Regions from separate parts of the Streptomyces sp. NPDC085927 genome, predicted to be linked through region 4. Evidence: riboswitches for the same ligand, from Rfam matches in the RefSeq annotation. Region 4 holds a riboswitch; each other region holds the start of a gene.

Region 1 (5,730 bases), on a different contig from region 4:
CGCCAACACGATCTCCAAGGGCCTCGTCGACGAGGCCGGCATCCGTCCCGAGGTCATCTTCGCCGCACTGGTCGGCGCGATCCTCTGGAACCTCCTGACCTGGCTGGTCGGTCTGCCGTCCAGCTCCTCGCACGCCCTGATGGGCGGCCTGATCGGCGCCACCGTCGCCTCGGCGGGCTTCGGCGCGGTGCACGGCGACGTCCTGGTCACCAAGGTGCTGATCCCCGCGATCGCCGCGCCGCTGGTCGCCGGCCTGGCCGCGATGTTCGCGACCCGGCTGACCTACCGCATGAACCGCAAGTCGGCCGACAGCAAGTCCTCCGAGAAGGGGTACCGGGCCGGACAGATCGCCTCCGCCGGTCTGGTCTCCCTGGCCCACGGCACCAACGACGCCCAGAAGACGATGGGCATCATCACCCTGGCCCTGGTCGCCGGCGGTGCCCTGGCTCCCGACTCGGACCCGCCGATGTGGGTCATCGTCTCCGCGGGCATCGCCATCGCGCTCGGCACCTACCTCGGCGGCTGGCGCATCATCCGCACCATGGGCAAGGGCCTGACCGACCTCCAGCCGCAGCAGGGCTTCGTCGCCCAGACCAGCGCCGCGACGGTCATCCTGGCCTCCTCCCACCTCGGTTTCTCCCTGTCCACCACGCACTCCGTCTCCGGTTCCGTGATGGGTGCGGGCCTGGGCCGCAAGGGCGGCGTGGTCCGCTGGTCCACGGCCACCCGGATGTTCGTCGCCTGGGGTCTGACGCTGCCGGCGGCGGCCCTGGTCGCGGCGGTCGCCGAGTGGGTCTGCGGCTTCGGCAGCTGGGGCACCGCCCTCGTCGCCGTCTTCCTGATCGCCTCCAGCGCGGCGATCTGGAAGATCTCCCGGCGCGAGGTCGTCGACCACACCAACGTCAACGACACCGACGACACCGACGGCCCCGGCGCCTCCGGGGCCACCGGCGAGGAGCAGAGCGGCGTCGTGACCGCGGCCATGGCCGCGGTGGCTCCCCCGCCGGCGGGCCCCGTGGCCGAGGAGCTCTCGGCCACCATCCCGGCCCCCACCGACCCGATGGCCCCTCCGGCCAGGACCACGGTCTGACCCCGCAGGAAGACACGTAGGAGAAGAGCACCATGAAGATCGACTGGGCGGCCCTCGGTTCCGTCTTCGGCGTCAGCCTCGTGGTCACCGTGGCCCTGGTGGCCCTGTTCACCCTGGGCATCACCGGCCTGTCCCGCCGTGAACGGGCCGCCGCCCAGGGCGAGTCCACGGTCCTGGCGATCACCGGCGCCTACGCCTGCTTCGCGGCCTGCGCGGCGGCGGTGGCGTACGGGATCTACCTGATCATGGCCTGACGACTGCCCGACGGCTGTCCGGTTCGCCTGACGGCGCCTGATTCCGGGGCAGGTCCCGGGCCGGCGTCCCGGTCGGGGCCATGTCGTCCGTCCGGCGGGCGGTGCGGGGCACATTGCCTCCGTACCGCCCGTTCCGCGTTTCCCGGACCGTCCGCCGGCCGGCCCCTGACCATCTCCGCCGGCTGTTTCCGGAGCGTCTGCCGACCGTTCCGAACTGCTTGTCGCGCCGCGGAACCCCCTGCCCGCGGTTCACCTTCCGGAACCCCTCTGTGGGCCTCAGCACACTTCAGCCTCGCAGGTCAAAGGCAAGTTGACGGTTCTTCCGGACCGTGGTGAACTGCCGGAGCCATTACGGCGGCAGGAGAGGAAGCCGGTGCGAATCCGGCGCGGTCCCGCCACTGTCACCGGGGTGCACGACCCCGGGAGCCAGGAACTCCCACCGCCGGTCTCGTCGAACCAGGGCGTGGACACCCTGAGTGAGGACATACCGCCATGCCCGGCTGCCTGTTGAGGTCGACCAGCGATGCTCCGCCCCGGTCCGGGGCGGCCGTTCCCGCCGGATCCCTCACCGGCTGAGCCCATGGGTGCCGATCGCGAGTTCGCGTACGGTGCCGCCGCCGGCCTCCTCGGCGACCTGCTTCTCGGCGATCCCCGCCGAGGGCATCCGGTCGCCGCTTTCGGGCGGGCCGCGGCTGCCGTGGAACGGGTGCTGTGGCAGGACGACCGGGGCCGGGGCGCGCTGCACACCGCCGTCTGCGTCGGCGGGGCCGTCGCTCTGGGGAGCCTGGCCGCCCGCTGCGTACGGTCCTCCCCCGCCGCCTCCGTCGCCCTGACCGGCGTGGCCACCTGGGCCGTCGTCGGAGGGACGTCGCTGGCCCGGGAGGCCCGCGCCATCGGGCGCGCCCTGGAGTCCGGGACCGCCGAGGGCATCGAGGCGGCGCGGGCGCGGCTGCCGCACCTGTGCGGGCGGGACCCGCAGGCGCTGGACGCCGAAGGGATCGCCCGCGCGGTCGTGGAGTCCGTCGCCGAGAACACCTCCGACGCCGTGGTGGGCGCCCTGGTGTGGGGTGCCGCCGCCGGTGTGCCGGGGCTGCTCGGGTTCCGGGCCGTCAACACCCTGGACGCCATGGTCGGTCACAAGTCCCCCCGGCATCTGCGGTACGGCTGGGCCTCCGCGCGCCTCGACGACGTCGCCGGGTGGCCCGGGGCGCGGCTGACCGCCGTACTCGCCGCGGTCGCCGGGCCGGATCCGCGGGGTGCCGTCCTGGCATGGCGCGCGGATGCCGCGAAGCATCCGAGTCCCAACGCCGGACCCGTGGAGGCGTCCTTCGCGGGCGCGCTCGGCGTGCGGCTCGGCGGGACGCTGTCCTACGCCGGGCGGGTCGAGCACCGGCCCGTCCTCAACGGCGGCGGCCGTGCCGTGACCGTGGCGGACATCGACCGCGCGGTACGGCTCTCGCAGCGCGTCGGCCGGCTGGCACTCGGCGTCGGCGTCGGCGCGCGCATCGGCGTACGGGCCGTCGTGCGGGCCGTCCCCAAGGCGCGCCGAAAGGGGCGTACGGCATGACGGGCGGTGCCACGGCCGGTATGAGGGGCGGCGGGCTGCTGGTCGCCGGTACGACGTCGGACGCCGGCAAGAGCGTGGTGGCCGCCGGGATCTGCCGGTGGCTGGTGCGGCAGGGCGTCAAGGTCGCGCCGTTCAAGGCGCAGAACATGTCACTGAACTCGTTCGTGACGCGGGAGGGCGCCGAGATCGGGCGGGCGCAGGCCATGCAGGCCCAGGCCTGCCGGGTCGAGCCGACCGCGCTGATGAACCCGGTGCTGCTCAAGCCGGGCGGGGAGCGGAGCAGCCAGGTCGTGCTGCTGGGCAGGCCGGTCGGTGAGCTGAGCGCGCGCGGCTACCACGGCGGGCGGCAACAACAGCTCCTGGGCACGGTGCTGGACTCCCTCGCGCAGCTGCGGGCCACGTACGACGCGGTGATCTGCGAAGGGGCCGGCAGCCCGGCCGAGATCAATCTGCGGCGCACCGACATCGTCAACATGGGGATCGCCAGGAACGCCTCGCTCCCCGTCCTCGTCGTCGGCGACATCGACCGCGGCGGGGTCTTCGCCTCCTTCTTCGGCACCGTCGCGCTGCTGTCGCGCGAGGACCAGGAGCTGGTCGCCGGCTTCCTGGTGAACAAGTTCCGGGGCGATGTCTCGCTGCTGGAGCCGGGCCTGGACATGCTGCACGGTCTGACCGGGCGGCACACGTACGGCGTGCTGCCCTTCCGGCACGGGCTCGGCATCGACGAGGAGGACGGACTGGCGGTGTCCCTGCGGGGTGCCGTACGGGAGTCCGCGGTCGCCGCGCCGGTCGGCGAGGACGTGCTGCGGGTCGCCGTGTGCGCGGTGCCGCTGATGTCCAACTTCACCGACGTGGACGCGCTGGCCGCGGAACCGGGGGTCGTGGTCCGCTTCGTGGACCGGCCCGAGGAACTGGCCGACGCCGACCTCGTGGTGGTGCCGGGCACGCGCGGCACCGTACGGGCCCTGCAGTGGCTGCGGGAGCGCGGGCTCGCGGACGCCCTGCGGCGGCGGGCGGCCGAGGGGCGGCCCGTGCTCGGGATCTGCGGGGGCTTCCAGATCCTCGGCGAGCGCATCGAGGACGACGTGGAGAGCCGCGCCGGCCGGGTCGACGGGCTCGGGATCCTGCCCGTACGGGTGCGCTTCGCACGGGAGAAGACGCTCGAGCGGCCCGTCGGAAAGGCCCTCGGGGAGCCCGTCGAGGGCTACGAGATCCATCACGGGGTCGCCGACGTACGGGGAGGTACGGCGTTCATCTCCGATGACGGCGGACACGGCCTGGACGGCTGCCGGGCCGGGCAGACCTGGGGCACGCACTGGCACGGTTCGCTGGAGTCGGACGGCTTCCGCCGGGCCTTCCTGCGCGAGGTGGCCGCCGCCGCGGGACGCCGTTTCGTACCGGCCCCCGACACCTCGTTCGCCGCGCTGCGCGAGGAGCAGCTCGACCGGCTCGGCGATCTGATCGAAGAGCACGCGGACACGGATGCGCTGTGGCGGCTCATCGAGTCCGGCGCCCCGCCGGGGCTGCCGTTCGTTCCGCCGGGAGCGCCCGCATGAGCGCCGCGCCGCCGTCGGCCGTCGACGCGGCGGGGCTCCGGGAGTGCCGCCCCCGGGCCGGCGGAGAGCGGGTTTCGATCCCGGCGGTCCCGCGGCCCGCGGCCGGGCTGAACAGTCGGACACCATCCGAAGGAGTGATCACCGCGTGAGTACGCCCTATCCCTTCACCGCCGTCGTCGGCCAGGACGACCTGCGGCTGGCCCTGCTGCTGAACGCGGTGTCACCGCGGGTGGGCGGCGTCCTCGTGCGGGGGGAGAAGGGGACCGCGAAGTCGACGGCCGTCAGGGCGCTGGCCGCGCTGATGCCGGAGACCGAGGTCGTACCCGGCTGCCGGTTCTCCTGCGACCCCGCGGCCCCGGACCCGTCGTGCCCTGACGGACCGCACGAGTCCCGCCCCGGGGCGCGGCGCCCCACGGCCCTCGTCGAGCTTCCGGTCGGCGCCTCCGAGGACCGGCTGGTGGGCGCCCTCGACATCGAGCGGGCGCTCGCGGAGGGGGTGAAGGCCTTCGAACCGGGTCTGCTCGCGGGCGCCCACCGGGGGATCCTGTACGTCGACGAGGTCAATCTCCTGAACGACCATCTCGTCGACCTGCTGCTGGACGCGGCCGCCATGGGCGCCTCGTACGTCGAGCGCGAGGGTGTCTCCGTACGGCACGCGGCGCGCTTCCTGCTCGTCGGGACCATGAATCCCGAGGAGGGCGAGCTGCGACCCCAGTTGCTGGACCGGTTCGGACTGACCGTGGAGGTCAAGGCCTCGCGGGAGCCGGACCAGCGGGTGGAGGTCGTGCGGCGCAGGCTGGCCTATGACGACGCCCCGGAGGAGTTCGCCGCGCGCTGGGCCGGCGAGGAGGCCGCCGTACGGCAGCGGATCATGGCGGCGCGGGAGCTGCTGCCGTCGGTGCGGCTGGGCGATGCGGCGCTGCGGCAGATCGCGGCGACCTGTGCCGCCTTCGAGGTGGACGGCATGCGTGCCGACATCGTGATGGCGCGCACCGCGACGGCGCTGGCGGCCTGGGCCGGGCGGACGGACGTACTGGCCGAGGACGTACGGCAGGCCGCGCTGCTGGCCCTCCCCCACCGGCGGCGGCGCAACCCGTTCGACGCGCCCGGGCTCGACGAGGACAAGCTCGACGAGACGCTGGCGCAGTTCGGCGGGCAGGACGGGGACGGGGACGAGGCGGGAGACGACGGGGACGGCGACGGTCCGGGTCCTGGCGGTGGCCCCGGCGGGCAGCCTGAGCCCGACGACGGCCCGCCCGGCGA
Region 2 (5,730 bases), on a different contig from region 4:
AGTGCCCGAGGCAGACGACGAGCACCAGGGCGAGGACCGCCGTGCACAGCAGCACCTGGCCCCAGTCGGCACCGGCGAGCGAGCCGAGCAGCCAGAACAGCACGCCCTTGGTGGTCTCCGCGTCGGCGGAGGTCAGCACGGTGAACGAGGTCAGCGCGGAGAACAGTTGCATGGCCGCCACCCCGGACAGCACCACCCGGTCCATGCTCCCGCCGAGGCTGTGGCTGAGCAGCATCACGAGCCCGAAGGACACCAGCGCGCCGGCGAAGGCGCCCGCCGACAGCGACAGCGCTCCGCCGCCGACACCAAGCACCAACACGGCGACCGCGCCCGTGGACGCCCCGGAGGACACGCCGAGTACGAACGGGTCGGCGAGCGGGTTGCGCAGCAGGGACTGCATGACCGCGCCGCACAGGGCGAGTCCGGCGCCGCACACGGCGGCGAGCAGGGTGCGCGGCATCCGCAGGTTCCACACGATGCCGTCGCGCAGCGGCGTCATCGTGCTGTCGCCGCCGCCCAGATGGGCTTCCACCGACGCCCACACGTCGGCGGTGGAGATGTCGGCGGGCCCGATGGTCGCGGCGGCGGCGACGGAGGCGGCCAGTGCCGCGAGCCCGCCGCCGGTCAGCAGCAGGGTGCGCGGGCTCACTTGGTGAGCCCGAAGTCGCGCAGGCCGGCGGCGACCTGCTCGATCCCTTCCACGGTGCGGAGGGAGGGGTTCATCGCCTGGCCGCTGAGCAGGACGTACCGCTTCTTCTTCACCGCGGCGAGGTTGCGCGTGGCCGGGTTGGTCTCCAGGAAACGGATCTTCGCCTCGGCGGTTTCCGCGGTCTGGGACTTGCGGGTCAGGTCGCCGAGGACGATGACGTCGGGGTCGCGGTCGGCGACCGTCTCCCAGTTGATCTGCGGCCACTCGTCGTGGGTGTCGGAGAAGGCGTTCTCGGCACCGACCTCGCGGGTGATGGCGCCGGGGGCGCCGCAGCAGCCGGCCAGGTAGGGCGACTGGGAGTTGGCGAACCAGTACATGAGGGAGGTGCCGGAGGCGTCCAGGCCGTCGGTGGCCCCGCGCACCCGCTCCTTCAGTTCCGCGACCAGTTCGTCGCCGCGCTCCTCGATGCCGAAGACGCGGGCGAGATCGCGTATTTCGCCGTAGACGGTGTCGAGGGTGAGCGCCGTGCTGCGGGAGCCGTCGCCGCCGCTGTCGTTGTCCTTCCCGGCGGCGCAGTCCGCCGGGGAGACGTACGTGGGAACGCCCAGTTCCCCGAACTGCTCGCGGGTGGCGACGCCGCCCCTGCCGAGCGTGGAGACGAAGGATGCGGTGACGAAGTCGGGTTCGGCGTCCAGCACCTCCTCGAAGGAAGGGTTGTTGTCCGCCAGGCGGGGCACCGACGTGTTGGCCTTCTTCAGGCCCTTCATCACCGGGTCGGTCCAGGTGGCGGTGCCGGCCATGCGGTCGGCGAGGCCGAGGGAGAGCAGGATCTCGGTGGTGCCCTGGTTGAGGGAGACGACGCGCTCGGGTGCCGACTTCACCGTGATCCGGTTCCCGCAGTTGTCGAAGGTCAGCGGGTAGCCAGACGCGGCGGACCGTTCCGGGCCGGCGGCGGTGTCCTCGCCGGCTCCGCCGCAGGCGGTGAGCAGCAGGGCGGGAGTGAGGAGAAGGGCTGCGGCACGGCAGCGGGGAACGGAGAGAGCACGGGGCACGGGTACGCCTTGCACTGTCGGGGCTCGTACGCGGAGCCTGGCCTACAAAGGACCTCACCGCCGACGGCGGCGAGGTGCCAGCAGGTCTTCGGACTCGGGTTCGTCCGGACGGAGCGCCTTCCCAGGGCAGTGCGCGCCGGCCCTTTGGCCGACCCGCCGCCCCAGTGGCGTCATGAGTGCTCCGCCCGTCCCCCTCACCGCTGCGCGTCAGTTCCGGATTCCCACCGGATTCCCTGGCCTCGGATGTGGCACGACTGGCTCCGGAAGCGTACCAAGACGTTCGTACGACCTGGTCGCGGGAGAGCGCGGCGCCGGTCGCGCCCGCGACGGTGCGTTCCGGTACCGCTCGCCGGGTCCGCCGCCGGTTCGCCGTCCCGGTGCCGCCGGAGGCTGATCGCCCGTCTGCCCGGCGCGCCTGCGGCCCGGGGCCCGGGGCGGGTGCGGCGGCGCACCCGCCCCGGGCCGGACCGGCCGTGCATGGGTGTCAGCCCGCCGGGGCCTGCGCCACGAGGTCGAGAGCGATATCGGTGATCATGTCCTCCTGGCCGCCGACCATCTTGCGGCGCCCGACCTCGACGAGGATCGCGCGGGTGTCGATGCCGTAGCGCTCGGAGGCCCGTTCGGCGTGGCGCAGGAAGCTGGAGTACACGCCCGCGTAGCCGAGCGTCAGCGTCTCCCGGTCGACCTGCACCGTGCGGTCCTGCAGCGGCCGTACGAGATCGTCGGCCGCGTCCATGAGGGGGAACAGGTCGCAGCCGTGGTCCCAGCCCATGAGGTCGGCGACCGCGATGAACGCCTCCAGCGGGCAGTTGCCCGCCCCCGCGCCCTGACCCGCGAGCGAGGCGTCGACGCGGGTGACGCCGTTCTCGACGGCGACCACGGTGTTGGCCACACCGAGGGCGAGGTTGTGGTGGGCGTGGATGCCGAGTCCGGTGGCCGGGTCGAGGACGTCGCGGTAGGCCCTGACGCGGTCACGGACCCCGTCCATGGTGAGCCGGCCGCCGGAGTCGGTGACGTAGACGCAGTGGGCGCCGTAGGACTCCATGAGCTTGGCCTGGCGGGCGAGTTCGGCCGGCTCGGCCATGTGGGACATCATCAGGAACCCCGCGACGTCCATACCCAGCTCACGCGCCGCCGCGATGTGCTGGGCGGAGATGTCCGCCTCGGTGCAGTGCGTGGCGATCCGCACGGAGCGGATCCCCAGGGAGTGGGCCCGCTTGAGGTCGTGGACGGTGCCGATGCCGGGCAGCAGGAGCGTCGTGGGTATGGCGTGCCGCGTGGCACCGGCCACCGCTTCGATCCATTCCCAGTCGGTGTGGGCGCCGACGCCGTAGTTGATGCTGGAGCCGGCCAGGCCGTCACCGTGGGCGATCTCGATCGCGGCCACGCCGGCCGCGTCCAGCTCGGCGGCGATGGCGCGGGCCTGGTCGACGGTGTAGCGATGGCGGACGGCGTGCATGCCGTCCCGCAGTGTCACGTCCTGCACGTACAGGGCGGGCTGCTGCTGTGCGGTCATCGGGAGACCACCTCCGGCGTGTGGTGGGCGGCCATGCGCTCCGCGGTGCGCAGCGCGGCCGAGGTCATGATGTCGAGGTTGCCGGCGTAGGACGGCAGGTAGTGGGCGGCGCCCTCGACCTCGAGGAACACCGACACCCGTGTCGCGTCCGGGGTGCGGGAGCCGGCGGGGAGGAGGGAACGCAGCGGGTCGTCGGCGGCGACCCGGTCGAACTGCACGGCCTGCTTGAGGCGGTAGCCGGGGACGTAGCCCTGGACCCGGGCGACCATCTCCTCCACCGAGTCCTTCACCGCGGTGTCGTCGCATTCGCCCACCAGGCAGTGGACGGTGTCGCGCATGATGAGTGCGGGTTCGGCGGGGTTGAGGATGATGATGGCCTTGCCGCGGGCCGCGCCGCCGACCTGTTCGATGGCGGACGACGTGGTCTCGGTGAACTCGTCGATGTTGGCCCGGGTGCCCGGTCCGGCCGAGCGGGACGCGATGGATGCGACGATCTCGCCGTAGTGCACGGGCGTGACCGCTCCGACCGCCGCGACGACGGGAATGGTGGCCTGGCCGCCGCAGGTGACCATGTTGACGTTGGCGGCGCCGAGGTGGGCCGCGCCGTTGACCGGCGGCACCACGTAGGGGCCCAGTGCGGCGGGGGTGAGGTCGACGAGTGTGCGGCCCAGGGGGCGCAGGACGTCCTCGTGGTGGCGGTGGGCCCCGGCCGAGGTGGCGTCGAAGACGATGTCGATGTCGGCGAACTCGTCCATCCTCACCAGCCCCTCCACCCCTTCGTGGGTGGTGGCGACCTTGAGGCGGCGTGCGCGTGCCAGGCCGTCGGAGTCCGGGTCGATGCCCGCCATGGCGGTGATCTCCAGGCTCTCGGAGAGCCGCAGCACCTTGATCATCAGGTCGGTGCCGATGTTGCCGGAGCCGATGACCGCTACTCTGGTCCGCCTCGCGGGGGCCGTGCTCGTCGTGGTGGTCGTGCTCGTCACTGCTGTGCTCCCTCGTCCGGGGTGTCCTGGGTGTCCGGGGTGTCGGTGGTGTCCGGTGCGAACGAGACCTGTACGGAGCCGAGCCCGGTGATGTGGGCGTCGAAGCGGTCGCCGGGAGCGGCCACGGCCATGGGTCCCAGGGCACCGGTGAGGACGATGTCCCCCGCGCGCAGCGGATCTCCGGCGGCGGCGAGTACGTCCGCCAGCCAGACGGCGGCGTTGAGCGGGCCGCCCAGGCAGTCGCGCCCCGAGCCGCTGGACACCTCCTCCTCGTTGCGCAGCAACGTCATCCGCACGTCCCTCAGGTTCACCGCGGTCAGCGGCACGGGGGTGCCGCCGAGGACGAAGAGGCCCGAGGAGGCGTTGTCGCAGACCGTGTCGACGATGGAGATGTCCCAGCCGCTGATGCGGCTGTCGACGATCTCCAGAGCGGGCAGGGCGAAGTCCACCGCGCGCAGTACGTCGGCGACCGTGGGTCCGACGAAGGGAAGGTCGGCGCCGAGGACGAGTGCCACTTCGGCCTCGACCTTGGGCTGGAGCAGCCTCCGGGCAGGGACCGTTCCGCCGTCGGGAACGGCCATGTCGGACAGCAGGGCTCCGAAGTCCGGCTGGTCGACGCCGAGTTGCTTCTGCACGGCCGGTGAGGTGAGGCCGATCTTGCGGCCCACGATCCTGCGGCCGTCGGTGAGGCTGCGCCGCACGTTGAGACGCTGCACCTCGTAGGCGGTGCCGATGTCGCCGGCGCCGAGGAGCGTGCGCACAGGCGGACACGTCACGCCCGTCTGCGCGGCCTGCTTCAGGAGGTCGGCCGCCTTCAGGATGGGACCGGGCGGCGGGTCGTACAGGGGAGGCGTGGTCATGTTGCCCTCGGGGAGTGCGTCGGAAGGGTGGTTCCGGAGGTTCGGGACCGGAGTCCGGCGGGTGCGGAGCTTCCGGTATAGACAGGGGGGCGCACCTCTGACAATCATTGTTCCGTGACACGGAACAATGACCAGGGCAACATGCTGGACAAAGCGGTATCCATCCTGAATTGCTTCGACAGCGTCGGCGGATCGTTCCGGCTCACGGAACTCTCGGACCGTACGGGGCTGCCGAAGGCCACGGTGCACCGGCTGACCGCGGATCTGGTCCGCCTCCAGCTGATGGAGAAGGAGGGCACCGCCTACCGTCTCGGCGGCCGGCTCTTCGAACTGGGCAGTCTGGTTCCGCGCCGGCACGGCCTGCGGGAGACGGCCCTGCCCTTCCTCCAGGATCTCTACGAGGCCACCCACGAGACGGTGCACCTCGGTGTGCGCGAAGGACGGGAGGTGGTCTACCTGGAGCGCATCCACGGCCACGACCGGCTGCCGCTGCCCTCACGGGTGGGCGGACGTCTCCCGCTGAGCTGCACCGGCGTGGGCAAGGCACTGCTGGCCTTCGCCGGCCCCGAGCTGGTGGAGACGGTGCTGGGCGAGACTCCCCTGCCGCAGCTCACCCGCTACTCGACCTCCGACCCCGACCGGCTGCGGACCGCCATCGAGCAGGCGCACG
Region 3 (5,730 bases), on a different contig from region 4:
CCAGCCCGCGTCCTCCATCGCCTGGACCAGGGCGCGGGCCTTCTCCTCCGCCTCGTCGGCCGTCGTGCGGGTGGCTGCGGACTCGTCGAGACCGAGGGCCTCGCGCAGGCCGGGCAGGGCGGTGACGCCGCCCCAGATCTGGCGGGCGCGCAGGATCGCCAGGACGAGGTTGACCCGGTCGGCGCCGGCGGGCGGGGCGCCCAGGACATGGAGGCCGTCGCGGATCTGGGCGTCCTTGACCTCGCAGAGCCAGCCGTCGACGTGCAGGAGGAAGTCGTCGAAGCCGTCGTCGTCGGGGCGGTCGTCGAGGCCGAGGTCGTGGTCGAGGCGGGCGGCCTGGATGAGGGTCCAGATCTGGGCGCGGATCGCCGGGAGCTTCGCCGGGTCCATGGAGGAGATCTGGGCGTACTCGTCGAGGAGTTGTTCCAGGCGGGCGATGTCGCCGTAGGAATCGGCGCGGGCCATCGGGGGGACGAGGTGGTCGACGAGGGTGGCGTGGACCCGGCGCTTGGCCTGGGTGCCCTCGCCCGGGTCGTTGACCAGGAAGGGGTAGACGAGGGGGAGGTCACCGAGGGCGGCGTCGGGTCCGCAGGCGGCGGACAGGCCGGCGTTCTTGCCCGGCAGCCACTCCAGGTTGCCGTGCTTGCCCAGGTGGATCATGGCGTCCGCGCCGAAGCCGCCGTCCTCGGCCCGGGCGGCGATCCAGCGGTAGGCGGCGAGGTAGTGGTGGGAGGGCGGCAGGTCGGGGTCGTGGTAGATGGCGATGGGGTTCTCGCCGAAGCCGCGCGGGGGCTGGATGAGGATCAGCAGGTTGCCGCGGCGCAGGGCGGCGAGGACGATGTCGCCCTCCGGGTTGCGGCTGCGGTCGAGGAACATCTCGCCCGGTGCCGGGCCCCAGTGCTCCTCGACGGCCGCGCGCAGTTCCCCGGGGAGGGTGGCGTACCAGCGCTTGTAGTCGGCGGCCGGGATGCGCACCGGGTTGCGGGCGAGCTGTTCCTCGGTGAGCCAGTCCTGGTCGTGGCCGCCCGCCTCGATCAGCGCGCGGATCAGTTCGTCGCCGTCCCCGGAGGCCAGTCCGGGGACCTCGGTGTCGCCGAAGTCGTACCCCTCGTCCCGCAGCCGGCGCAGAAGGGCCACCGCGCTGGCGGGGGTGTCCAGGCCGACCGCGTTGCCGATGCGGGAGTGCTTGGTCGGGTAGGCGGACAGGACGAGAGCCAGGCGCTTGTCGGCGGCCGGGATGCGCCTCAGGCGGGCGTGGCGCACGGCGATGCCGGCCACGCGGGCGGCGCGCTCGGGGTCGGCGACGTAGGCCGGGAGGCCGTCGGCGTCGATCTCCTTGAAGGAGAACGGCACGGTGATCAGGCGGCCGTCGAACTCGGGCACGGCGATCTGGCTCGCGGCGTCCAGCGGGGAGACGCCCTCGTCGCTCTCCTCCCAGGCGGTGCGGGAGCCGGTCAGACACAGGGCCTGGAGGATCGGCACGTCCAGGGTGGTGAGCGCGCCCGCGTCCCAGGACTCGTCGTCACCGCCTGCGGACGCCTCGGCGGGCTTGGTGCCGCCGGCCGCGAGGACGGTCGTGACGATGACGTCCGCCGCGCGCAACTCCTCGATCAGTTCGGATTCGGGGGCGCGCAGGGAGGCCACGTACAGCGGCAGGGGCCGCCCGCCCGCGTTCTCCACGGCGTCGCACAGGGCGTGGACGAAGGCGGTGTTGCCGCTCATGTGATGGGCGCGGTAATAGAGCACGGCGACGGTCGGGCCGTCGGTGCCTTCGCGGGGTGCGCGCTCCAGCGGGCCCCAGGTGGGCGCGGGGGCGGGCGGGTCGAAGCCGTGGCCGGTGAGCAGGACCGTGTCGGACAGGAAGCGGGCGAGCTGCTCGAGGTTGGCGGGTCCGCCGTGGGCGAGGTAGGCGTGCGCCTCGGCGGCGATGCCGACGGGGACCGTGGAGGCGGCCATCAGCTGTGCGTCGGGGGCCTGTTCACCGGTGAGGACGACGACCGGACGGCCGTCGGCGAGCAGCAGGTCGAGGCCGTCCTCCCAGGCGCGCAGTCCGCCGAGGAGGCGTACGACGACCAGGCCGACGCCCTCGAGGAGCGCGGGCAGGTCGTCGAGCGGGAGCCGGGAGGGGTTGGCGAAGCGGTAGGGCACCGGGCCGTCGGCCGCCCGGGCGCTGAGCAGGTCCGTGTCGGAGGTCGACAGGAGCAGGATGCGGGGGTGCGTCGAGCGCTCCCCGGACGAATACGGCATGCGTCGGCCGGCCTTCCTCGGGGTCCGCGCCCCGGGTGGTACAAGACGGCCGGAGTTCCTGACTCGTCCGGCCTCGTGGGGGCCGGACTCACAGTGGCGGGACCGCGCCGGATTCGCACCGGGCTTCCTCCATGTCGCCGTCATGGCGATGACGGATCCGATGATCCGCCGAGAGACATAGTAAGGGTCGGGGCAAGAGGGCAGGGCTCGGAGGCGGTGTGACGGTCGGTATGCTCGCCGCCATGTCCACGGCTCCCCTCCCTCCGTCGTCCCAGGCCACAGCGGTCTCACGGGACCGTGGTGACGCCTGTCCGGGGTCGTTGCGGTTGCACACCGCCGACGACGGCGCGCTGGCCCGGGTCCGGGTGCCCGGCGGGGTGCTCACCCTGCCGCAGGCCGAGGCGCTCGCGGACGCGGCCGACCGACTGGGCGACGGGGAACTGCATCTGACCTCGCGCGGCAATGTGCAAGTGCGTGGACTGCGCGACGACTGCGGCGCCCTGCTCGCCGGGTTGCTGGACGCGGCCGGACTGCTCCCCTCACGCGGGCACGAACGGGCACGCAACATCGTCGCCTCACCGCTGTCCGGCCTCGACGGACGTGGGGTCCGGGATGTACGGCCGTGGTTGTCGGCCCTGGACGCGTCGCTGTGCGCGAGCGAGGCCGCCCCGGCGCTGTCCGGGCGGTTCCTGTTCGCGCTCGACGACGGGCGCGGCGATGTCGCCGGACTCGGCGCCGATGTGACCGTGCGTGCGGCCGGCGACGGCGGCGCCCTGCTCGCCGTCGGCTCGGCTGACGGGGCCCTGCGGGTGTCCGGGGACGAGGCACCCCGGGCCGCGCTGCTCGCCGCCGAGACGTTCCTCGAGGTGCTGCGGGAGACCGGGGCGCGGGTCTGGCGGGTCGACGAACTGAACCTCTCCCCCGGCGAGTTGACGCGTGTGGTCCGGTCCCGTCTGACCGGCGCGGGCCTCGGTTGCGTTCCGGCGCCGAACGACCGCACCACAGGGGAGGGGCCGCCTCTGGGGGTGGTCGGGGCGGCCCTGTCCGTCCATGTGCCCCTGGGCCGTCTCACGTCCCGTCAGTGGCGGACCGTGACCCGGGTGGCCGCCGAAGTCCGGTCGGACGAAGTGCGCCTGACGCCGTGGCGCGGCATCGTCGTCCCCGCCGCCGGGACGAACGCGGCGGCAGCGGCCGACGCACTGGCCCGTCTCGCCGGCACCGGTCTGGTCACCGACGCCTCCTCCCCCTGGCTGCGCGTCGGTGCCTGCATCGGCCGGCCGGGGTGCGGCAGGTCGCGTTCCGACGTGCGGGCGGACGCGGCCGGTGCCCTCGCCGACGCGGGCCGCTCCCCCCTGCCGTTGTACTGGTCCGGCTGCGAGCGGCGCTGCGGCCACCCCCGGGGCGACCGGATCGACGTGGTCGCCGCCCCGGAGGGCGGCTACCGGATCGGCACGGTCGCCCTGGGGCGGCCGGCGCGCACCGCCGCCCTGGACGATCCCTCCCACCTCGCCGCCGCCCTGGCGGCACTCACCTCATGAGCCGTACGACGACCGAGAGCAGCGAGAAGAACACCGTGACCCCCTACGACTACGAGAAGGACGGGGCGGCCATCTACCGCCAGTCCTTCGCCACCATCCGCGCGGAGGCGGACCTCTCGGCCCTGCCCGCCGACGTCAGCCAGGTCGCGGTCCGGATGATCCACGCCTGCGGAATGGTCGACCTCGTCCGCGACATCGGTCACACCCCCGGTGTGGTGGCCCGCGCACGCGAGGCCCTGCGCGGCGGGGCTCCGATCCTCTGCGACGTGCAGATGGTGGCCAGCGGCGTGACCCGCAGGCGGCTGCCCGCCGGCAACGACGTGCTGTGCACCCTCTCCGACCCGGCCGTGCCGGAGCTGGCGGCGAAGCTCGGCACCACGCGCAGCGCCGCCGCGCTGGAGCTGTGGCGCGACCGCCTGGAGGGCGCCGTGGTCGCCGTCGGCAACGCGCCCACCGCACTCTTCCGCCTCCTGGAGATGATCGAGGAGGGGGCGCCGAGGCCGGCCGCCGTCATCGGCGTGCCTGTCGGCTTCATCGGCGCGGCCGAGTCCAAGGACGCCCTGGCCGCCCACCCCTCGGGCCTGGAACACCTGGTCGTCCGAGGCCGTCGCGGAGGCAGCGCCATCGCCGCCGCCGCTCTCAACGCGATCGCGAGCGAGGAAGAATGAGCGGCAAGCTGTACGGGGTCGGGCTCGGCCCCGGCGACCCGTCCCTGATGACCGTACGGGCCGTCGAGGCCATCGCCGAGGCGGACGTGATCGCCTATCACAGTGCCCGCCACGGCCGGTCCATCGCCCGCTCCATCGCGGTGGAGCACATACGGGCCGACCACGTGGAGGAACCGCTGGTCTACCCCGTCACCACCGAGACCACCGACCACCCCGGCGGCTACCAGGGCGCCATCGACGACTTCTACGCCGAGGCGTCGGCCCGGCTCGCCGCCCACCTGGACGCGGGCCGGACGGTCGCCGTCCTCGCCGAGGGCGACCCGCTCTTCTACGGCTCCTACATGCACATGCACAAGCGGCTGGCGGACCGCTACGACACCGAGGTGATCCCCGGTGTCACGTCGGTCTCCGCCGCCGCGGCCCGCCTGGGCACCCCGCTCGCCGAGGGCGAGGAGGTGCTGACCATCCTGCCGGGCACGCTGCCCGAGGAGGAGCTGACCGCCCGGCTCGCCGCGACGGACGCGGCCGTGGTGATGAAGCTGGGGCGCACCTTCCCCAAGGTGCGCCGGGCGATGGAGCGTGCCGGGCGGCTCGAGGCGGCCCGGTACGTCGAGCGGGCCACCATGTCCGGGGAACGCCTTGCCGGACTCGCCGAAGTGGAGGCCGGGTCCGTGCCGTACTTCTCGGTGGCCGTGCTGCCGAGCCGGGCCGACGCCGGGCCTGCCGTCCGGGAGCCGGGCTCCGGCGGTGAGGTCGTCGTGGTCGGCACCGGGCCGGCCGGGCCGCTGTGGCTGACGCCCGAGTCGCGCGGCGCCCTGGCCGCCGCCGACGACCTGGTCGGCTACACCACCTACCTGGACCGTGTGCCCGTACGGGCCGGTCAGCGCCGTCACGGCTCGGACAACCGGGTCGAGGCCGAGCGCGCCGAGTTCGCGCTGCAACTCGCCCTGCAGGGACGCAGGGTGGCCGTCGTGTCCGGCGGCGACCCCGGTGTCTTCGCCATGGCCACGGCCGTGCTGGAGGCCGCCTCGGCCCAGGAGTACACGGACGTGCCGGTGCGGGTGCTGCCGGGCGTGACCGCGGCCAACGCGGCCGCCGCCCGCGCGGGCGCCCCGCTCGGTCACGACTACGCCACCGTCTCCCTGTCCGACCGTCTCAAGCCGTGGGAGGTCATCGCCGGGCGGCTGCGGGCCGCCGCCGGTGCCGATCTGGTGCTGGCCCTGTACAACCCCGGGTCGCGCAGCCGGACCTGGCAGGTCGGCAAGGCCCGTGACCTC
Region 4 (5,730 bases):
ACGGCGTGTCGATGAGCGACGAGGACATCAAGGCGTTCTGCAGCCTGCTGCTCGCCGCCGGCGGCGAGACCACCGACAAGGCCATCGCCGGCATCTTCGCGAACCTGCTGCTGCACCCCGAGCAGCTCGCCGCCGTCCGCGAGGACCGCAGCCTCATAGCCGGCGCGTTCGCCGAGACGCTGCGCTACACCCCGCCCGTCCACATGATCATGCGCCAGTCGGCCACCGAGGTCGTCCTCAGCGGTGGCACCGTACCCGCCGGTGCCACCGTCACCTGCCTGATCGGCGCCGCCAACCGGGACGAGAACCGTTACCGCGACCCGGACCGCTTCGACGTCTTCCGCGAGGACCTCACCACCACGACCGCCTTCTCGGCCGCCGCCGACCACCTCGCCTTCGCCCTCGGCCGGCACTTCTGCGTGGGCGCCCTGCTCGCCAAGGCCGAAGTCGAGACCGGCGTGAACCAGCTCCTCGACGCGATGCCCGACGTACGGCTCGCCGACGGCTTCGACCCCGTCGAGAAGGGGGTGTTCACCCGGGGACCGCAGTCCCTGCCGGTGCGCTTCACCCCGGTCACCCCGGTCACCCCGGTCATGGACTGAGTCCCGGGGGAGGAGGCGGGACGGACACGGGTTCCGCCCTCCGGAAAGGGGGCGTTCCGCATGCTGTGCGGTCGGCTGGTGGAGCGCTTCACAGGCCGGTCGCGGCCACTGCCGCCAGTTCCTCCGGGGTGAGAGGGACGGCGGCCGTGCCGGCCGGCAGCCCCCACGCGCGCAGCAGGCGCGCGGCCGCGATGCCCCACGGAAGCCGCAGACCGGCCGCCCGGAGGAGCTCGCTGCGGGCCAGCATCTCGGCGACCGGCCCGGTGCGCACCCCGGACGGCGTGAGCAGTGCGGCGTCGTCCGCCCAGCGCAGGGCGAGATCCACGTCATGGGTCGCCATGACCACCGTGGTGCCCCGCTCGCGCAGCCCGGCGAGCGTCGCGAGCAGCCGTTCCTGACCGTCCGGGTCGAGACCCGCGGTCGGCTCGTCCAGGATCAGGACGCGCGGCCGCATCGCCACCGCACCCGCGATCGCGGCCCGCTTGCGCTGCCCGTAGGACAGCAGATGCGTGGGCCGTTCGGCGAGCGCGGTGATGTCGAGTGCGGCCAGTGCTTCCGCGACCCGCGCCCGTACCTCCGTGTCGGACAGCCCGAGGTTCAGCGGCCCGAACGACACGTCCTGGCCCACGGACGCCGCGAACAACTGGTCGTCCGGGTCCTGCACCACCAGTTGCACCGTCGTCCGCAGCCGGGTCAGCCCCTTGCGGTCGTACCGGACGGGCCGGCCCGCCACGGCCAACTCGCCCCCGCTCGGCCGAAGTCCACCACTCAGCAGCCGCATCAGTGTGGTCTTGCCACTGCCGTTGCGGCCCAGCAGTGCGAGCGCGCGTCCCTCCCGCACCTCGAAGTCGAGGCCGGTGAGTACGGCCGGGCCGTCCTCGTAGGCGAAGGACACGTCCCGCAGGGAGACCAGGGAGGGGACCAGGACGGGATCGCTCACGGCATCCGGCTTTCCAGGAAGAGGGCGACGGCGGCCAGCGCCGCGAGGAACACCAGGCTCACGGCCGTGAACCGTACGGAGACACGAGCCTCGGGTACCAGGACGCGCAGCGTGCCGTCGTAACCGCGCCCGGCGAGCCCCGCCTGCAGCCGCGCCGCCCGGTCGAAGGACCGGACGAACGCCGTCGCGCCGAGACCGCCCAGCGAACGCCAGGACGCCGCCCGGGTGGTGTGCCCGAGCCGGGCCGCCTGCGCCTGACCGATCCGGCGCACCGAGTCGAGCAGCAGGAAACTCATGCGGTACATCACCAGGGCCACGTCCACCAGCGGCGCGGGCACCCCGGCCCGCACCAGACGCGGCAGCAGGTCCGACATCGGCGTGGTGAAGGCGAACAGCAGCACCCCGAGGGACGCCGCCGAGGTGCGCAGCAGCAACTCGCCCGCACGCAGCGGCCCTTCGGGGGCCGGGGAAACGAACCCGTCCGGCCCGCCCACCTGCACCAGCAGCGTGAGCGCCCCGGTGACGCAGAAGCCCAGCGGCACCCGGTAGGCACGCCACAGCCGCCGGCCCGGCACCCCCGCCGGGCCCAGCAGCACCACGAGCGCGGTCAGCAGGACCAGGGCAGCCCCCGGCCACGGAGGCAGGGAGATCGCGAGCACGGTGAGCCCCAGCCCGAGCACGGCCTTGTCCACGGGATGACGGCGGCGCCAGCGACTGCTGTGCGCCGCCGCGTCGATCGGCAGCACGCGGGATCAGGCCCGGGGGCCGGGGGAGACCGCCTCGTCGGGCCGGCCGGTGCCGGCGCCCGGGCCGGCACCGGGCGCCGGCTGCTGCTGCCGTGCCCGTTCCTCACCCTGCCGACGCCCGCGCCGCACCCCGAAGTAGTACGCCAGGACCCCCGCGCCCACGGCGGCCTGGAGGGCGAAGAGCCCCGACTCGATCTCACCGGACGGAGGTTCGTACAACGGCGAGAACCACGGCTCGTAGTCCGGTTCGAGCTCGGTGATGGCGGTCTCCGCCTCGCCGTCCGCACCGGCGAACGGCTCCTCCTTGTGGTCGCCGAGCCCGAGCGCCAGCGGCAGCACCGCGAGCGCGGCCACGGCGAGCAGCAGCAGGGCGTTGATCTTCGCGTTCCTGGTCATCGAGCCACCGTCCCGGTACCGGTCGTCCCCGTCGTCCCTGCCGTGCCCGTCGTCTCCGACTCCGGCTCGAGCTTTGTCCTCGCGTCGGAGCCTTCCCCCGTCCCCGTCCCCGTCCCCGTCTCCGTCGCCGCCGTTGCCGACGCGGCACGCTTACCGGTCAACAGCACGCCGAGACGGGTCAGTTCACCCTTGCTGGACTGCACCAGCAGGCGCATCACCAGGACGGTCAGCAGTCCTTCGCTCACCGCGAGCGGGATCTGCGTGACGGCGAAGATGGAACCGAACTTCCCGAGCGCGCCCGGGAAGCCACTCCCCGGGTCGGGGAAGGCGAACGCCAGCTGCACGCTGGTGACGCAGTACGTGGACAGGTCGGCGACGAACGCGCCGCAGAACACCGCCGCCATCAGCGGTGCCCCGTACCGCCGCGCCAGCCGGTACACGCCGTAGCCCGCCCACGGCCCGACGATCGCCATCGAGAAGACGTTGGCGCCCAGCGTGGTCAGCCCGCCGTGGGCCAGCAACAGGGCCTGGAACAGCAGGGTGATGGTGCCCAGCACCGCCATGATCGGCGGCCGGAACAGGATGGCGCCCAGCCCGGTGCCGGTGGGATGGGAGCAACTCCCGGTCACCGAGGGCAGTTTCAGCGCGGACAGGACGAAGGTGAACGCTCCCGAGGCGCCGAGCAGCAGCGTGCTCTCGGGATGTTCCCTGACTTCACGGACGAGTGACCGGGCGCCGTGGACGACGAACGGCGCCGCCGCGGCGCCCCAGGCGACCGCGTGTACCGGTGGCAGAAAACCTTCGGCGATGTGCATGGCTCAGCAGACCCTCTCCAACACCTCGTGGATGGTTGACGCGCCTTGGCCGGTCTCCTGGCTGACGGGTACCACCGCCCGTGCTCCGCCTTCCCGGGTCCCGGAGGGACCCAGTGGCTGCCCGTCGGTCCTGTCGGGGGGACAGGACCAGGGGCCGGAGCCGGACTTCCCGATCACAGTGGCGAGGGCCGCACCGGTATCGCACCGGATTTCCCGTTCACCAAGGCGTGGCGACAGTAGACCCGGATCCGTCCTGGTGACAAGCGGGTGCGGGGGCGCGCGCGGACGGCGTTCCGCAGCTCGTGCCCCCGCGCACACCCGCGGCCCTGACAGCGGGTGTGCGCGGGTGTGCGCAGGTGGTGCGCCGGCCGCCCTTCGCCGCCCGCCCGGGCGGCCACTGTGTCGCCGGGACGCCGGCATGGGGGGCCGGGGCTCTGGGCAGAACCTTGCTGCAATTAATATGCAACAACGAATTCAGGTCAGTAGAGGTGTGAGGATCGATGACGACCCGACGAATACGGCGCAGTACCGGCGCGGCGACCACGGCCGCCGCGATCGCGGCGGTCGCCGCCTGCTCGGCGCCGACCGGCGGCACGGACGCCGGTGCGGGCGGTGGCGGGTCCGCCGAATCCGTGGTGATCGGGGTCCCCTCCGAACCCGACACCCTGAGCCCCCTGCTCGGCTACGGCAAGGACGGCAACTCCAAGATCTTCGACGGACTGCTCGCCCGGGACGCCGACCTGAAACTGAAGCCCGCGCTGGCGAAGGCCCTGCCCGAGATCGGCGACGACGGCCGCACCTACACCTACACCCTGCGCTCCGGCGTGACGTTCAGCGACGGCGAACCCCTCACCGCCGAGGACGTGGTCCACACGTACGAAACGGTGCTCGACGACAAGACCAACAACACCGCCAAGAGCGAACTGGACGCCGTCGAAAAGGTCCGCGCGGACGGCGACGACAAGGTCGTCTTCACCCTCAAGTACCCCTACGCGGCCTTCGCCGCCCGCACCGTCCTGCCCATCGTCCCCGAGCACATCACCGGTGAGCAGGACCCCAACACCGGCTCCTTCAACACCGAGCCGGTCGGTACCGGACCGTACGTGCTCACCGGCTGGAGCAAGGGCGAGAAGCTGACCTTCAAGGCGAACCCGGACTACTGGGGCGGCGCCCCCCGGGTGAAGAAGATCACCATGGCGGTCATCGCCGACGACGACGTCCGCGCCACCCGGCTGCGCTCCGGCGACCTCGACGGCGCGACCCTCCCGCCCAACCTCGCCGCCACCTTCAAGAACGACGACGGCCGCACCACGTACCGGGCCACCACCTACGACTTCCGCGCCGTCACCCTCCCCACCGCGCACAAGGTCACCGGCGACACCGCGATCCGCCGCGCCCTCGACCTCGCCGTGGACCGCCGGGCCATGGTCGACAAGATCCTCGACGGAGCCGGCCGCCCCGCCTACGGCCCGCTGCCCCTCGACGACCCCTGGTACACCAAGGACGTCGAACGCCCCCAGAACCTCCCCGAGGCTCAGAAGATCCTCGACCGGGACGGCTGGAGGACCGGCAAGGACGGCATCCGTGCCAAGGACGGCGTCCGGGCCGCCTTCACCCTCTACTACCCCTCCGGCGACAAGGTCCGCCAGGACCACGCCCTCGCCTACGCCTCCGACGCCAAGAAGGCCGGCATCGACGTCAAGGTCGAGGGCGCCACCTGGGAGGTCATCGAACCCCGGATGGGCAAGGACGCCGTCCTCGCCGGCTTCGGCAGCACCGGCGACCCCGACTTCGGCCTCTACACCCTGCTGCACTCCTCCCTCGCCGGCGACGGCTTCAACAACATGGCCCGCTACGACAACCCCGCCGTCGACAAGGCCCTCGAGACCGGCCGCCGCAGCCAGGACCCCGAGGACCGCAAGGCCGCCTACGACGACCTCCAGCGCGAACTCGTCAAGAACCCCGGCTACACCTTCCTCACCCACATCGACCACCTCTACGTCCTCGCCGACCGCTGGGAGAACCTCACCACCCAGGTCGAACCGCACGAGCACGGCTTCGCCAGCGGCCCCTGGTGGAACGCCGAGGACTGGCAGCCCAAGAAGTGACCTCCCTGCCCTGGGCCCCGATGGCCCACCTCGTGGCACGGCGGGCCCTGCTCGCCGTGCCCGTCCTCCTCGTCGTCACCTTCGGCGTGTTCGCCATCGCCGCCGCCTCCCCCTTCGACCCCG

The links. A riboswitch is a leader RNA that binds a small molecule or an ion and turns the genes downstream of it on or off. The one in region 4 is predicted to bind cobalamin.
Region 1: it holds a riboswitch for cobalamin, as region 4 does, so the genes downstream of both, ACIF80_RS35420 (cobalamin biosynthesis protein) here and ACIF80_RS33420 (energy-coupling factor ABC transporter permease) in region 4, are expected to answer to the same signal.
Region 2: it holds a riboswitch for cobalamin, as region 4 does, so the genes downstream of both, ACIF80_RS13645 (ABC transporter substrate-binding protein) here and ACIF80_RS33420 (energy-coupling factor ABC transporter permease) in region 4, are expected to answer to the same signal.
Region 3: it holds a riboswitch for cobalamin, as region 4 does, so the genes downstream of both, cobN (cobaltochelatase subunit CobN) here and ACIF80_RS33420 (energy-coupling factor ABC transporter permease) in region 4, are expected to answer to the same signal.

The regions. Positions count from the first base shown of each region.
Region 1 covers NZ_JBITSN010000024.1:60,317-66,046, forward strand. Annotated here, with positions in the region: gene ACIF80_RS35410 (anion permease) at 1-1,090, shown strand, start outside; gene ACIF80_RS35415 (hypothetical protein) at 1,123-1,344, shown strand; cobalamin riboswitch at 1,669-1,800, shown strand; gene ACIF80_RS35420 (cobalamin biosynthesis protein) at 1,925-2,911, shown strand; gene ACIF80_RS35425 (cobyric acid synthase) at 2,932-4,467, shown strand; gene ACIF80_RS35430 (putative cobaltochelatase) at 4,613-5,730, shown strand, end outside.
Region 2 covers NZ_JBITSN010000004.1:374,695-380,424, reverse strand. Annotated here, with positions in the region: partial or broken gene ACIF80_RS13650 (FecCD family ABC transporter permease) at 1-649, opposite strand, end outside; gene ACIF80_RS13645 (ABC transporter substrate-binding protein) at 646-1,701, opposite strand; cobalamin riboswitch at 1,763-1,975, opposite strand; gene dmpG (4-hydroxy-2-oxovalerate aldolase) at 2,186-3,217, opposite strand; gene ACIF80_RS13635 (acetaldehyde dehydrogenase (acetylating)) at 3,214-4,200, opposite strand; gene ACIF80_RS13630 (2-keto-4-pentenoate hydratase) at 4,197-5,060, opposite strand; gene ACIF80_RS13625 (IclR family transcriptional regulator) at 5,202-5,730, shown strand, end outside.
Region 3 covers NZ_JBITSN010000005.1:97,135-102,864, reverse strand. Annotated here, with positions in the region: gene cobN (cobaltochelatase subunit CobN) at 1-2,247, opposite strand, end outside; cobalamin riboswitch at 2,281-2,424, opposite strand; gene cobG (precorrin-3B synthase) at 2,478-3,785, shown strand; gene ACIF80_RS15035 (precorrin-8X methylmutase) at 3,782-4,453, shown strand; gene ACIF80_RS15030 (precorrin-2 C(20)-methyltransferase) at 4,450-5,730, shown strand, end outside.
Region 4 covers NZ_JBITSN010000019.1:83,060-88,789, reverse strand. Annotated here, with positions in the region: gene ACIF80_RS33440 (cytochrome P450) at 1-602, shown strand, start outside; gene ACIF80_RS33435 (energy-coupling factor ABC transporter ATP-binding protein) at 691-1,542, opposite strand; gene cbiQ (cobalt ECF transporter T component CbiQ) at 1,539-2,288, opposite strand; gene ACIF80_RS33425 (energy-coupling factor ABC transporter substrate-binding protein) at 2,295-2,684, opposite strand; gene ACIF80_RS33420 (energy-coupling factor ABC transporter permease) at 2,681-3,499, opposite strand; cobalamin riboswitch at 3,529-3,760, opposite strand; gene ACIF80_RS33415 (ABC transporter substrate-binding protein) at 4,000-5,607, shown strand; gene ACIF80_RS33410 (ABC transporter permease) at 5,628-5,730, shown strand, end outside.